2 regions of the Methyloterricola oryzae genome follow, and region 1 is predicted to be linked to the other one. Evidence: riboswitches for the same ligand, from Rfam matches in the RefSeq annotation. Region 1 holds a riboswitch; the other holds the start of a gene.
The links. A riboswitch is a leader RNA that binds a small molecule or an ion and turns the genes downstream of it on or off. The one in region 1 is predicted to bind cyclic di-GMP.
Positions count from the first base shown of each region.

Region 2: another riboswitch for cyclic di-GMP. It lies ahead of EK23_RS21505 (VPLPA-CTERM sorting domain-containing protein); the one in region 1 lies ahead of EK23_RS16120 (VPLPA-CTERM sorting domain-containing protein).

Region 1 covers NZ_JYNS01000013.1:99,609-107,628, reverse strand. The annotation lists gene EK23_RS23980 (hypothetical protein) at 1-1,457, shown strand, start outside; cyclic di-GMP riboswitch class I at 2,108-2,187, shown strand; gene EK23_RS16120 (VPLPA-CTERM sorting domain-containing protein) at 2,273-3,250, shown strand; gene EK23_RS16115 (Lcl C-terminal domain-containing protein) at 3,392-4,366, shown strand; gene EK23_RS16110 (fused MFS/spermidine synthase) at 4,616-7,507, shown strand; gene EK23_RS16105 (hypothetical protein) at 7,789-8,020, shown strand, end outside.
Region 2 covers NZ_JYNS01000002.1:289,484-297,503, reverse strand. The annotation lists gene EK23_RS05075 (transglycosylase SLT domain-containing protein) at 1-692, shown strand, start outside; gene EK23_RS05070 (phenylacetate--CoA ligase family protein) at 713-2,089, opposite strand; gene EK23_RS05065 (low molecular weight protein-tyrosine-phosphatase) at 2,146-2,634, opposite strand; cyclic di-GMP riboswitch class I at 3,080-3,158, shown strand; gene EK23_RS21505 (VPLPA-CTERM sorting domain-containing protein) at 3,271-4,191, shown strand; gene EK23_RS05050 (class I SAM-dependent methyltransferase) at 4,339-4,992, opposite strand; gene EK23_RS05045 (hypothetical protein) at 5,008-5,364, opposite strand; gene EK23_RS05040 (SDR family oxidoreductase) at 5,732-6,559, shown strand; gene EK23_RS05035 (hypothetical protein) at 6,573-8,020, opposite strand, start outside.

The DNA.
Region 1 (8,020 bases):
AGCCCGCCTTCACCCTCTACAGCGGCGCCTCCACGACTGGGGTGAATGACGGTAACCATACCTTCAACAACACGCAGAATCCCTGGACCAACGTCACCTACCTGGACCACGAACCCAATACGGCCAACGCAGCCAGCATTACGTGGAACAGCGTCAACAATGGGCCTGGAGTCCTCGCGCCCGGTTACTACAGTTTGTGGATTGGCGGTAACTATTCGAATGTCGCCAATTCCGACGGCTCTCATGGCAAGAACTATCGCCTGAGCATCAGCGCGGCGCCGCCCCCAACCCCCACCCCGGCCCCCGCAACGCCAACACCTGCGCCGGCCACGCCTACTCCGGCACCGACGCCTGCGCCAGCCACACCCACCCCGGCGCCCGCAACACCGACGCCTGCGCCGGCCACGCCCACTCCGACACCAGCAACGCCGACGCCTGCGCCAGCCACGCCTACCCCGGCCCCATCGGCAACTCCGGCTCCGAGCACAAGCCCGAGCCCATCGCCTTCGGCCTCGCCAAGCCCGTCACCGTCCGCTTCTCCGGCACCGTCAGCAAGCCCGAGTCCGTCGCCTTCGGCTTCGCCCACGCCCGAACCTTCGGCATCACCAACCCCGACTCCGGGTCCCACCGATTCACCCACCTTGGAAGTTACGGGCAGCGGCGATGGCGATTCCAATGTTGGCGAGTCAATCAGCCTGCTGGTCAAGAGCACGGACCCGCAAGGTCAGACCGTCGATGTCAGCGCCACCCTGGACAACGAAGCGGTAGCCGAATTGGCCGGCGATCTGACCGATACCGTGAGCAGCGCCTTGTCTGACTCGGGTGAGGAGAGTTCGCTAAACACGCTGCTGGCCACTGCTGCCGCGACGACGCCAAGCCTTTCGACATCAGGGGACAGCAGCCAGTGCAAGATCGGCCATGCGGTACCGGTGCTGGTGATCGACGCCCAGGGCAATGCCCTGTTCAAATGGACGCCGACCGCAGACGATGCGGGTCCGCACACCCTGGTATTCAAAGCAACCGACACGGACGGCTTTAGCACCGAGGAAACGGTCACCCTCAACGTCAAGGCACTGCCGCAGGAGAACCGCGCTCCGCAGTTTGACTGGACCGCTGGCTGGTACGCTGCGAATCCTGGCAAGCAGTTGAAGATCCGCCTGCAGGCTCAGGACCCGGATGGCGACAAGGTGCGCTTCTTCATCAACAAAGGACCCGAAGGTGCCCAGATCAAAAACACCTTCTTCAACAAGAAGACCGGAAAGTGGGAAGCCACCTGGGTCTACACGCCGGACCGCGCTGAAGCAGGCAACACCTACAAGGTGTACTTCACCGCCACCGACGACAAGCCGGGCGAGTCCAAGCAGACCACCCGCTGGACCTTCGTACACGTCAACGAGCCCAAGCGCGAGCGCGACGATGACCACCACCACGACAAGGGCAAAAAAGACAAGGACTAATCCCTTCCCACCTGCGTTAACTTCGTGACTCTGAACAACCCGGGACCGGCGACGGTTCCGGGATTTTTTTGCCCATTTCCGGGGGCCCCAGGCTCCGCGTGGGAGCCCATCCCCGTACGCTCTGCATCAACCCCAGGCGCAGAGCGCCAAAGCAGCGTTCCCACGCAGAGCATGGGAACGAGAGAATGCGAAACGCCAAGCCACTTTTCCCATTCAGAGCGCGGCCACGAGAACCAACCCTGCCCTGGCTCCCATGCTCCGCGTCGGAGCCCATCCCCGGACGCTCCGCGTCCACCCCCGGCGCAGAGCGCCAAAGCAGCGTTCCCACGCAGAGCGTGGGAACGAGAGAACACGCTTTCCTTTGGCGGTGGATACCGCCTGAAAGAACCCCACAGAATCAACGCCCACCAAGCAAGCGCTCAGCTCGTATGGCATAAGCCGAGTCACCTGGGTCATTTCCCGCACTTTATCCGCGTAAAAGCAATTTAATTCACTATATATCAATCACATATTATTGGCACACAACGTGCTGAGTCAGTGTGTCTCTTATTAGACGCTGGAACAGGGACGACCGCCGGGCAATAGCCTCGGCAAACCAATTCCGGCTTGATTTTTCGGCCCTCACGGACGGGGGCCGGGCAGGGACGCCAGCCCAATTTCGCCACACCCGCTGCGAGGCGGGGCCGGAAAGCTACGATCTTGAGGGACTCAAGATGGCTGAGCTGCCTCCCATGAACGGCGGGAGCGGGGACGCGGAACGTTCCCCGGCCGTTCATCCAGCAACGCATAATTCAACTAGCGAACGGAGATACGTGATGAAAAAAACTTCTATTGCGCTGGCTGTGGGCGGCGCGGCCCTGGTGGCCGGCATCAATGCACAGGCGGCCACGATCGTCGACTACGGCGGCAACCTCAACACCGTCAATGCCCTCACCGGCTACAACCACCTGGTCAATGTCAACGGCGTCGGCGCCACGGACAACGCGATCAACTTCAACAAGCAGCGCGTGGGACTGAATACCGCCACCAGCGGCACCCAGGTCGGCAACGGTGTGCAGTACCATCACATCTTCACCAATGTCGACCAGGCCCCGAACGGCACCACTGGCACCATCACCGCCTCCAACTACGGCATGCACGACGCCATGATGCCGGGCTCGCTGCACCTTGACCCAAATACCGGCGAACCCACCGGCTATGTCTATGACCATGCCGCCTACGGTGTCGGCCAGTTGAGCTGGTGCCAGGCCGGCACCTGCGCCGGCGGCAGCGGCACCAGCATCGGCTGGAACCACACCTCCAACCACATCCTGTTCTCATTGTCTCAGGCCAGTCCGGTAACCATCACCCTGTCCAACGCGGCGGCGGATGCCACCAAGCATGGCCCCAATGAAAGCAGTGGCGTTCTCGGTGGCGACCTCAAGCCCGCCTTCACCATCTTCAGCGGCGCGTCGACCACCGGTGTCAATGACGGCAACCACACGTTCAATAATCAGCAGAACCCCTGGACCAACGTCAGCTATCTGGACCACGACGCCAATACGGCCAATGCCAGCAGCATCACCTGGAACAGCGTGACCGACGGCCCCGGCATCCTGCAGCCCGGATACTACAGCCTGTGGATCGGCGGCAACTATGCCAACGTCGCCAACGCCGACGGCAGCCATGGCAAGAACTACGCCCTCACCATCAGCACCACCACCGTGCCGGTGCCGGCAGCCGTCTGGCTGTTCGGCAGCGCCCTGGCGGGCATGGGCATCATCGGCCGCCGCAAGGACAAAGCTTCGGCTTGAGCGCGCCGCGGCCACGGACGGCCGCAGCCCTGAGTCGACCCGCTGCCCGCGCCCCGTGCGCGGGCAGTTTTTTGTCCAAGGCCGCAGTACGCCAAGCCGGCACTGCGCCGCCATGAAGCCGAACTTTCGGGAGTTTCAAACATGAACAACAACAAGCGACTGCCGTCCCTGCTCGTGCTCGCCTTCGCCGCATCCGCCGCCCAGGCCGCCCTGCACGACCGCGGCGACGGCATGATCTACGACGACGCCCAGAACATCACCTGGCTGCAAAGCGCCAATTACGCCAAAGCCGAGTTCGCCGCCAACCCCAGCCGGATCGCCGAGATCGTCGCCGCCGCCAACGCCAAGGGCGGCGTCGCCGGCAGAACGCTCACCCCGCAGGACTTCAAGGCCGCCTCCGGCCAGATGACCTGGTACGGCGCCATGGCCTGGGCCGATCAACTGGCTTACGGGGGGTTCAGCGACTGGCGCCTCCCGCACATCCCGCAGCCCGACCCGACCTGCCTGACGCAGGACGAAGAACTGGGCATCTCCCACGGCTACCGCTGTCGTGGCAGTGAGATGGGCCATTTGTACTATGTGGATTTCTCCAATTTCACGCCGGGCACCCTGCTCAATGGCAACCGGGTCAGTAGCGGCGGCATCGAATTCAAGGGCATAGGCGTCTTTTATTGGTCCGACGCCGCCTATGCGCCACTTGCCGACAACAGCTGGTTTTTCAACTTCCAGGGATTTCAGGGGGCCAACGCCAGCTATGCGACGGACTATTTCGCCTGGGGCGTGCGTGACGGCGACGTGCTGCCCGAGTTGAGCATCGACCGCGCCCGCTGGCGGGCCCGCAGCGGCCTGTTGACCGTCACCGGACGGCTGAAATTCTCTCCCGCCTTCTCGGCCTCCAAGCGCCGTGAGCTTCGGGAAACCCGCCGCATCACTATCGTTGACGCGGCCAGCGGAACGCCCATCGCCCTGGACATCCAGGTTCGCCGCGACAACACCTGGCGCGCGGTCTTCGCGGCCGACAGTGCAGCGGTCGCCTGCAGCGTGAAGGCCGATTTCGGCGGCAAAATGAGCGGCGCCGTGCCCGTCACCTATGCGCCCAGCTATTGCGCGCCATAACGGCATCAACCTTCGTGAGCCCCGGCGCGACGCCGGGGTGGCGACCGCTCGCAAACGAAGGCGACTGCACTTGCACCGCACAATCCCGCGGGAGTGGCATAATGCCGCCGGGTTTTAGACCCCAAGCCCGCTATGAGAAGCGATGTGCCACGCGGCATTGGCTGCAGCGGAAGGCGCATTACACCTGAAACCCTCCCTCTGTGCGGCCCGTGCCGCCGCGAACCCTGAGCCTGCTTCAAGGAATCCGCCGTGGTCTACCTGTTGGTCTTCCTGTCCGGCTTCGCCGGCCTCGTCTACGAAATCGTCTGGATCAAGCGCGCCGCGCTGGCCTTCGGCTCCAGTTCCCTGGCGCTCGCCACCGTGCTGGCCGTGTTCTTCATCGGCCTGGGCCTCGGCAGTTTCGCCTTCGGCCATATGGCGCGGCAGGCCCAGCGGCCCTTGTACTGGTGTGCCGCGCTGGAAGGCCTGCTGGCCGCCAACGGCCTCCTCAACCCGGTGTTGTTTGGCTGGGCCGAATCAGCCTTCGGCACCCTTTACAACACCTGGCCGCTCGATTCGATTGGCTTGACCGCGCTTCGCGCCTCCCTGATTGCCTTGGTGCTACTGCCGCCTACCCTGCTGATGGGCGGCACCCTGCCCTTGTTTGTCCGGCAACTGGTGCGGGACCCGGCACGCATTTCCGCCAACATTGGCGCTATCTACGGTATCAACACCCTGGGCGCGACCCTGGGCTGCGCGGCAACCGGCTTCGGCCTGTTGCCCTGGGTCGGCCTGAATGCCGCCACCTGGTTGGCTGCAACGGTCAATTTGCTTGCTGCCATAGGGTTTTATCGGCTGACAGCTCGGTTGGGACTGGAACCCCCATCCCAGCCTTCCCCCTTGAAGGGTGAAGGGGAAGGAGGAAGCGCGAAGCACCCGACCAGCGATAGCTCCAGCCACCCCGGAACCCAATCCCAACACATCCTGACCGGCGCCCTGTTCTTCCTCATCGGCGCCGCCGCCCTGGCCAATGAGTTGGTCTGGGCGCGCTTTCTCACCAACTTCATCCGCAACACCGTTTACACCTACACCATCACCCTCTCAGTGGTGCTGGCCGGTACCGTGGCCGGCAGCCTGCTGGCGGCGCCTATGTTCGACCGCGCCCGGGATCGGCGCGGCCTCCTGGCAAGTTTCGCGGCGCTCCAGGCCGGGTCGGCGGCCCTGACCCTGGTGCTCACGCACCTGCCGGTGATCGCCTGGCTTTACTTGAAGCAATACGGCGTATTGCCCTACATGGTCCTCATGCTGCCGCCCGCCATGATCGCCGGGGCCAGCTTTCCGCTGGCCAACCGCATCGTCATCAACGACCCCGAGCACGCCGGTAGCCTGGTGGGACGCATGACCGCCCTCAACATCCTGGGCTGCGTCGCGGGTTCGCTGGTCACCGGTTTTGTCCTCCTGCCCGAATACGGACTGGACGCCAGCCTCTATGCCAGCACCGGCGCCGCACTAACCGCCGCCCTGCTCGCGATGGGCGCGAGCTTCGCCCTCAAGCCGCCTGCACGCATCAAGGCCCGTCCAGCCGCGCCTCGGCCCATCGCGTCGGCAGCATTCGTGACAGCCTGCGCCGGACTCTGGCTGCTCATGCCCTCCGTGTCGCCGGCGCGCATCCCCAACGACTACATCGCCGGCCCGGATGCACTGGTGGATTTCGAGGAGGGGCACAATTCAACCCTTGCCGTCATCCAGCGCGGCGATGCCAAGATCATGCTGGTGAGCCAGCTCTGGCAGGGCACTTCCAAGAAGAACCATCAGGTCATGGTGGCCCACGTGCCCATGTTCCATTACCCCGAGGCCAAGGACGTGCTGGTCATCGGGTTGGGCGTGGGCCAGACGGCCAGCCGTTTTCTGCAGTACCCCATCCAGACGCTGGATGTGGTGGACATCGAGCCCAAGCTGTTCGATTTCGCTCGCCGCAACTTCGAATCGGGCTGGATGAACGACGGTCGCGTCCGCCTGCTGGCCGAGGACGGCCGCGGGTACGTGAAGCACACGAAGCATCAGTACGATCTGCTCTCCGTGGAAGTGGGCCAGTTGTACCGTCCCGGCGTCGATGTCTTCTACACCCGCGAGTTCTACCACGAGGCTAGGGAGCGCCTGCGTCCAGGCGGCATGATCGTGCAGTTTGTGCCCATCGAGTTCCTGCGCGAGGCGGAATTCGCCAGCATCATCAAGACCTTCCTCGCCGAATTTCCGCAGGCGAAGCTCTGGTACAACGGCAACGAGCTGTTGCTGATGGGCTTCAATGGCGCGAGCCGGGGAATTTCGGAACCCGCCTTCACGCAACGGCTGGCGCAAGCGGATATTCGCAGCGACCTGGCCTATTCCCATTGGGGCGGCCCGGGATTCGCGCAAGACCGCTTCCCGGTTTTCCTGGCGGGCTTCCTCGCTACCGGCGATGAACTGCAGGCCCTGGCCAATCTAGAAGGCGCTGTCGAATTTACCGATGACCGCCCCAAACTGGCGTACTCCATCAACGACTTCGAGGAAACCGATCTGCGGGCGGTGCGTCTGGCACCGGCGATCGGCCGGCACCTCTCGCCGCTGCAACTCGCCCTTGAAGGTCCTGCCCCGCCGCCGCAGAGCCTGCAAGCGGCCGAGTCGGCGCGACGAGATAACCTGGGGGACATGGCTGCGGCCAACATGCTGGAACTCATCGAACCCAACGATGGGGAACGAGATCCCGAGGGCACGCGGCGCAAACTGCAGGCGGTGCTGGACGCCAATCCCCAAAACCTGAAGGCCCTGCGCATGATGGGCGACCTCCTCACCCGCCAGCAGCGGGACGCCGAGGCCATCCGCTACCTGCAGCGCGCCCTGGTACTGGATGCCGAAGATGCCGTCGCCAATCAGAAGCTGGGACTGGCCCTGGTGCGCAGCCGCCGGCTGGATTCCGCAATTCCCCATTTGCAGAAGGCCTTGCAGACCAAGCCCGACGAAGCCGAAACCCTCAACACCCTGGCGGTGGCTCTCGCCAATCTGGAACGCTTGCCGGAGGCACTGGATTACTTCCGCCGCGCCGCGGCCCTCGACCCGAGCAACCCCGCCGCCCAGCAAAATCTCCGCAACGCCGAGTCGCTGCTGCGCCAGCAGTCGCACTGACATACATATCAGGCATTTGCCTCGAACTGAGGCAAATGCTGCGCCAGCCAGATCACTCAAAAGGTAGATATCTCCGTATCCCGTAGTTTTTTTGGGGTGGCGCAAGACCTGCGTCCATTTAAGCGCGCCACACCCGCCGCAAGGCGGGGCCGAAAATCTGCGTGTCTCCCGGGATGGAGACGGCTGGGCTGCCTCCTTGCGGAAGCGGCGGGAGCGGGAACCGGACAGCGTCCCCAGCCGCTTAACCAACAGAAAGCAACCACCTCAGGAGTCAGTTCACCATGAGACAACCGCATCTTGCTCTGGCCACCCTGGCCTTAGCCACCGCACAAGCCGCTTCCGCCTATACCCACACCCCGGACGCCGGCGCCTTCGGGTCTGAAATCGTTATTTACAACAGCAAAACTGGAACTTACTTCCCGACCGGGACCTATTACGGCGCGGAATACCAGCGCTGGGTGGACGGCCTCGCCCCCGGCGAGACCTGGTCGGTGCTGGGCAGCGCCTACGGAC
Region 2 (8,020 bases), on a different contig from region 1:
ATGTGCACGGGTCCTATCGCTTGTACGTTCCCGCGCACAAGTACCGCAGCTTCAAGGAGGCGCTGCCGCGACTGGTGGAGGCTGGCATTGGCCACGGCCGCCACAGCGATGTCGAGGACTCGCTGTATCAGGACGATTTGATTACTGCCGCCACCGAGCCGTCAGCGGATGATTCCGGCCGGATCGAGGCGGGAATCGACAGCCATGCGCGCGGCGGTTCAAAAAGTTACCGGAGTTATCGGGAGACCACGCAGGAAGAAACCGCAACGAGCTACCGCGGGAGAATCCACGACCGTTTGCCCATTGCCTCAAAAGGCAACGCCGTCGAGGCGCCGCACAGGAATGTGAACTACACGGTGCAGAAAGGCGATACCCTGTTCTCCATTGCGCGCAAGAACGGCGTTGGCGTGGACGAATTGCGCGAGATGAATCACATGTCCGCCAAGACCCCCGTCAAGTGGGGGCAGCAGTTGGTAATCGGCAAGGAAGTGCCCTCACGCAAAACTGCCAAGGCAAGTCTGGCCGCGAAGGAAGCGCCGTCGCTACGCTACAAAGTCAAGCGGGGCGATTCCCTGTCCGCTATCTCCAAGAAGTTCAATGTCACCCTGGCCGATCTGAGGAAATGGAACGGCGCAGGCGTCGTCAAACAGTTCCGACCGGGTATGGATCTTACCGTGTCCGAGGGCGACTGAACCGCTCCGCCCGGCCGGACTCAGTCCGCAGAGAGTATTTCAAACTGCCGGGGCATCGCCACATGGCTGACCACGTAGCGATGCTTGCCGGAAGCCTCCGGCTCAATGGACTCCACAGACACGACACGAACCCGCGCAGCCTCGCCCACCCGAGCCTGAATTCCCTGGGTAATCGCCACCCGACTGGCCGCATCCCATCCTTCGCCGGGCCGGACCAATACCTCGAAATCTTCCAGCGCGTGCTGAATGATCTTGAACTCGGCAACGCCCAGGGTTTCGCGCAAGACATAGATGAGTGCCAGGCCGTGCAACAATGAACCATCCGGCCGAACCACGAAATCCGTACGACGCCCCATGACATCGCCGAGCACATGCAGGCCACGCCCGCTGGCACAGCCGGCATCCGATCGGCGCACCAGATCACCCGTGCGATAACGGATGAAGGGCTGCACATCCGAGTAGAGATTGGTGATGACTGCCTCACCGTCCTCACCGACCGCCACCTCGCGACCCTCCGCGTCCAGAATCTCCAGAATCACCGACTCACTGCTGAGCAGCATCTGTCCGTCCGGTGACTCCATGGCGATGAGCCCCCCATCGCGGCAGCCATATTCGTTGGCAACCGGCGCGGCAAAGATCTCGCGGATCAACTGCCGCTGGTGCGGGTACAGCGTTTCGCCCGTCGTGTAGACCACCTTGAGCGATGGCAGGCGCAGGATTCTCCGACGGCTGCGCACATGGGCCGCCAACAGGCTCAAGCTGCTGGCGTAACCGTAGATGCAGGAGGGACGCCAGGCCTCGATGGCATCCAGATAGCCGTCCATGCTAGCCGCATTCATGGCGAATGCGTTGAGCATCAATTGATTCAAACTGCGGTCACGCAACGCGCGTACCGCGTCGCTGCGGCTCAGTTCGATGGGTGCTCCCCACAAGAGCAACTCCGGCTCGCCAAAGCGGTGACCCCACCATTCACGTGCGCGGAAGCGGCTTGCCATGTCCGCCGCCTGCCGCCGCTTGCCAAAATAGAAGCGCAATGGCGTTCCGCTTGAGCCGCCAGTGCTGTAGGGAATTGCGCCGCCCGGAGCCTGGTGCCACACCATGGCGTCGCGGTGGGCCGCCGCCTCGGCCTTGTCCATCGTCGGCAGGCGCCGTAACTCCGCGAGCAAATTCCGCGCTTCCAGATCGATTCCGGACGCCTGGATGCGGCCCGCATGCCACGGACTGTGATGGAGGGCGGACTGCAGCAGTGACCTGAGACGATCGGCCTGCAGTGCTTCGATTGCGTTGCGCGACAGCCATTGGCTTGCGCGCATCTGGCTAAGGAATGCAAGCGTAGGCCGGCGGAGCAGGCGCTCGTGCAAAGGCAACAGGATGTGGCGCGCGAGGGCGGACTGCACCTCAGCAGGCCCGTTCCGAAGGCATACGCTTCATCCCTCGCGCGTGTGGCAATTTGTCAGTTCGTGTCGAAGCCTTCCCGCCTGACCCGATCGAGAAAGCCCCGCGAGGCCTGTTCAATCATGTCCAGCACCCGCTCAAAGCCCTGGGGACCACCGTAATAGGGATCGGGAACCTCGCGTGTCTGCAGGGCCGGCGCGTAATCCAGGAAAAACTGCAACTTATGCGTGTGCGGCTTGGGACACATGAATCGAAGTGCGTCATAGTTTTCCTGATCCATCACCAGGATGTGATGAAACCTTGAAAAATCCCCCACAGCGACCTGGCGCGCACGCAGAGGACTGATGTCGATTCCCCGCGCCAGAGCTGCTTTCTGGGCGCGGTGGTCCGGTGGGTTGTTAACGTGGTAAGCGTGAGTGCCTGCGGAATCGATATGAAAAAAATCGGCAACACCTTCATCTTCGACCAGCTTGCGGAAAACGCCTTCCGCCGTGGGCGAGCGGCAGATATTGCCCATGCATACGAACAGTACCTTGATTTGCTCCATAAAGAGATCCGAATGAGATCAGTAGAAATGGTGCGATTGGGAGAAAGCAATTAGATCGTCCCAGGAATCGTGCCGTCAAGCCAGACGCTTGACACCCTTCCAAAGTCGCAGAAAGGCCCTGCTTGCGGTTCATTCTATAACTAAGTCACTCCCTTATCGCGCGCACCGGAAATACAACGCGGCAACAACCCTCAGGGCGCCAGCATTCTGAGCCAGATCCCACAGACTAAGTGATTTCCCACACTTTCGTCCAGTAATAGACTCATAAGCCATTGTTAAACCAGTAGCTGAATATGGCATAGCACATGCTTATGTAGCACCATGTCGTAAGCTGTTGCTCTCAGTTCCTCACTTATGACATTAGGCGTCACGACGCTGCGCTTCGGGAAAGCACAAGGACATAAAGGCTTATAGCCATGGATGGAAGTTGGACCGTCAGCAGGCAGGATGCCAATGCCACACTCGCCGCGAGGCGGGGCCGGAAAGCCACGGGACTTGGGCACCAAGCCAGCCGGGCTGCCTTCCATGTGATGGGGAGGACCGCGACACCACACCTTAGCGGGAGCGGGGCGCCGCGGACATCACTGCCTATGAAAAAAACCAACCACTCATAGCACAGTGACAAGGTAACTATACATGAACAAAAATAGAACTAAACTGGCCAAGGCCATCAGCATGGCTCTCGCCGGCTCCGCGTTATCCGTCGCGGCCATCTCCGATGCTTCGGCGGCCTCCACCACCATGTACAACACTTTCACCACAGCCGCGACGACCGCCACTGATGGCTGGACCCGAGTTTATGACGGAGCAGATGTGGACACTATCGCGACCGGTCCAGAGAGCCAGGGCAACAAAGGCACAGTCCTTCCTTGGCTCGGTACGACAGGCGGCGCTCTTCCGTTCGGGTACGGCGGATCATCGCACCTGAACTGGGCAGTTTCACTTGGAAGTGCAGGCGACTCCGCGGAAATTTCGGCTGCCGATTCCACCAAGTACAACTCCTCGCCTTACTACACCACTGCCGCCGAGATCGACACCGGCGGCGGTGCATGGCGTGACAACGTGACCCCAACCGGTTGGAAACACCAGACCGATATCGGTCTGCTGCAGTCCAATGTGACCCAGTTCGTCCACCTGAACCCGTCAACCTTGGGCGCCCAGAGCCCCACCTTCAGCCGGTTCGGAATCACCGTTTTCGAGGGTATGGACACCAATACCGGCAACTACAGCCACCATGGCGCCTGGAATAATCCCGCAGCGGGACGTCCGTATAACCAGGATAACCCGTTCGGCACAACGGGCCTCACCAACCTGAAATATTCGGATAACGTTGACGCCGTCAACGACTTCGTATTCCTGGCTGAAGCCGGCAAAATCTACTCCATCTATTTGGGCGGCGTCGACTTCTCCAAATGGAATACCGGGGTGGACAACTACAAGCTAGGCATCACCACCTCGGCCGTGCCGGTGCCCGCCGCTGTCTGGCTGTTCGGCAGCGCCCTGGCCGGCATGGGCATCGTCGGCCGCCGCAAGGAAAAGGCCGGCGTGACGGCCTGATTCCCCAACAGCAGGCCTCGTCCTTTGGAACCCGCCACCTTCAGGTCGGCGGGTTTTTCTTTCTCCCGCCCCGCTCAGACCAACCGCGGGGTCAGGTCCCGGTAAGCTCTACCCGGCACGCTGCGCTCAGGGCGAGGAACCCTATGGTTACTGACGCTTCCGCAGCAGAAACACATCCCGCGCCGGCCGCTCCAGCAACAGCCCATACTGCCGGGCGATCCAGTCGAAGCTCGCCTCCGCGTGGAAGCTCACATGGGTGGGATCGTTCTTGTATTGCCAGTTGACGAAGCGCTCGCGGCTGATCACCGGTTGCGTCATGATGCCCAGCCAACCGCCCGGCCGGACCAGCGCCAACATCTTTGCCCATTCGGCCGCCGGTTCGCGAAAATGCTCCACCACTTCCGTGCAGGTCAAAAAGTCGTACTGCCGCGACAAATGGCTTGAATCAGGCGCATAGATCGGATCGTAGGCGGCCACACGCATCCTCGCCTCCTGCAGCATCAGTCCCAAGACCGGGCCCGGACCACAGCCATAATCGAGGCCTTCCATGCCAGGCTTCAAGCGATCGATCAAAGGCTCAGCCAGCCGTGACAGGAATCGCCGGTAGCCTGCATCCTCGGGATGATTCCGATGCAGATCGTATTCCGTCTTCTCCCGCTCGAGCGATACATGGCTGGCCGGGTCCGCGAAGATCAGACGGCACTCGGGACACTCATGAAAGACGCGGTCGCGTTGCTGGAAGAATGCCGGCGCGCTAGTCGAACAGAGCGGACAGGGCAACTGGCTGAACGCTCCGCTCACGGCCCGGTCTCCTCACTATGGCCGGTCGAGCCTGGCATTGATCGCCGTGGCCGGGCCCTGGATCTCACTCAAGGCCGCCTCGAATCGGGCCGGCTGCGCATTGGCCGCCTTCGCGCTGGCCTCGTAGTCTCCATTGGCCTCCTGCACCACGCAGGTGATGTAGGCCTGGGCCCTTTGCTCGAATTTCCGCACCCGCTTGAGACTGGCGTTACAAGCCTCAGCGCCGCTCGATTCGATGGCGGACGGGACTGGCTCCTGGTCGCAGGCCGCGGCGCTCCAATGACCGCCCGACAGGATTCCGGCGTCTACCGACCAGGGCAGCGGCATAATTCCAAACAAGGGCACAAGATAAACAATCATGGTCTTGATCATGCTGAACTCCTCGCTGTTGCTAACCCGGCCCTTAGTGGCCGGGTTAACGCGGGGCCCGGATGCCCCGGCGCGGCCACAGGCCGTGTCAGCCAAGGTCGGGCGCTTACCGACATCGGCGTCGGCCCAAAATACCTGGAGGGTACATTTGGGCCTGATCAATAGTCATGGAGGCACTTTACGGCCTCCTCCCAGGATAAGACGTTCGAGCAGCATAAAATCCCCCTTGTGAGCGGGGACTACTCATCATCAGGAACAGACAAACCGTCGGTCTCAAGGCCGATGTTCCGGAGAGTTCAAGTCGGCCTGCTTGGCTCGGCCGGCGGCGCCCGGTATTCTTGCGGCCAAATCACGATTAGGAGGCTTTCACTTGGAACCCAGGACAGTGCTCATCACGGGCTGCTCGTCGGGCATCGGGCGCTGCGCTGCGGAAATGCTGAAGGCCCGCGGTTACCGGGTCTTCGCCACGGCGCGGCGGACAGAGGATGTGCAAGCTCTGCGCGACGCGGGCTTCGAGGCGATTCAGTTGGACCTGAACGACTCCGCCTCCATCGAAGCGGCCCTGGAGGCCGTGCTGGCAGCCAGCGACGGCAAGCTCTACGCCTTGTTCAACAACGGCGCCTACGGCCAACCTGGCGCCGTCGAAGACCTCTCGCGCGAGTCCCTGCGCGCCCAATTCGAAACCAATGTGTTCGGCACCCACGAACTCACTGCCAGGGTAATTGCTGTCATGCGCCGTCAGGGCGAGGGCCGCATCGTGCAGAACAGCTCCGTGCTGGGCTTCGTCGCCATGAAATACCGCGGCGCCTACAATGCCAGCAAATATGCGCTCGAAGGCCTGACCGACACCTTGCGCCTGGAACTGGCCGGCAGTGGCGTGCATATCAGCCTGATCGAACCGGGCCCCATCCTCACCCGATTTCGGGACAACGCCTTGCGCATGTACCGGCAGCACATCGACGTGGAGGCAAGCGTGCACCGGGAAACCTACCGCGCCATGGAACAACGGCTGCAGACGGAAGGAGCCGCGGTGCCCTTTACCCTGGGCCCCGAAGCCGTCGTCGCCAAGCTCATCAATGCACTGGAGGCCAAGCGCCCCCGCGCGCGCTACTACGTGACCTTCCCCACCTACCTGTTTGCTTTCCTGCGCCATGTGCTGCCGCAGCGGGCGCTCGACGCGATTTTGAGCAGAACCTGAAAGCGGCCAGCGTTCATTCTGTCTCTGACCAACCGGGTTCCGGCGGAGGTGGCGCCGCCTTTTCCGGACGCGCGCGCCACAAACCGCCCGCGGTGAAACAGGCCCATCCCCAGCGCAGCCAGTTGAGCAGGGAATACGCCAGCCACAAGGCCCATAGCAACATGAGCACCCGATAGACCCACAGCGGCGCCGTCAACACCCAGGGCTGCGGCAAGCTGGCCTCGCTCTGATCCTGATACCAATTGAGGGTGTAGGCGTCGGAGTTGTTGCCCGCCACCTGCATGTCCGGCAGGCCGAGCAGCCCCTGCTGCACGGCGTAGAACAGGAACAGCAACGCCACCAGGGTCAGCAGCCCCAGGAGCAGTTGCAGCACGTTGAAGCGCGAGTCGTCCAGCGCCGCCGCCGTTCGTCCCCGCCAGCCCAGCAGCACCAGCCAGGCGATCACGCACGCGGTCCCCGGCAAGGGCACCTGGCTCAGGCCCAACAGGAGCAGGGCCCACTGCCAGGACTTGAGCGGGGTCACGCTTATCCGGCCCAAGCCCAGGGCCACCATGCCGATGACCAGCAGCACGCCCCAGAACAGCACCGCGGGCCCCAGGCGCGGCCCTCCGGCCAACAGCATCCAGCGATCCTGGGGCAGATGCACCGTGATGAAACTGTTGACGCTGGGTAGCCCCAGATTCACTGCGGCCACCGTAAAGCGCTCTCCCAATCCGACTTCTTCTCGCCAGACTAATGCCGCGCTCTGCCGGCCCGGATGGATGGGCAGGGTGACTGACCCGTCCTGCAGCCTGATCGGACGCGGCTGCCCATCAAGCGTGACAGACTGCAACAGGGCTCCCTCTGGCAGCCGGATCACGTGCTGGCCGCCCTGGGAACTACGCAGATCGAGGCTGAGGCTGCTATCGCTGGCGCGTTTACCGGGACTGAGCTGCAATCGGCTGCTCTCGATGGTCAGGCTCTTTCCGGCCACAGCTTCCGGGCGGCTCACGTTCAGGCTGATCGACTCACCCGGCCAGGGCCGCCATTCCGGCAACCAGTTGCCCGCGTTATCAAGCTGATGAACGACCGCAATGCCTTCGCTCTGCACATGCCAGATGGGGCTGAGATCCAGCTTCCAGACCTCGGTCCATTGCGTGGTCTCGGGTGCACGCAGGATGATCTGCGGCCGCTTTTCCAGCATGGACTCCCATTGCAATTCCTGCTGGCCCGGAACCAGGCTGACAGCAATCACGCCATTGCGGACCTGCAAGCCTTGGCTAAGGACTGACTCGCCCTCCAACAAGGGGATTGCGGCCACCGCCGGTGCATCGGCGGGCGTCAAGCGCTGCACGCGCGTGGTGACGCGCCAGTCCAGGCCGATGCGCAGGGTGCGCTGAACCTCCAGGAAGGCCGGCAGCGGCAAAGGCTCCAAGGCAGCGGCTGGCGTCCCCGCCGTCTTGCGGACCCTGGAAAGCTGCA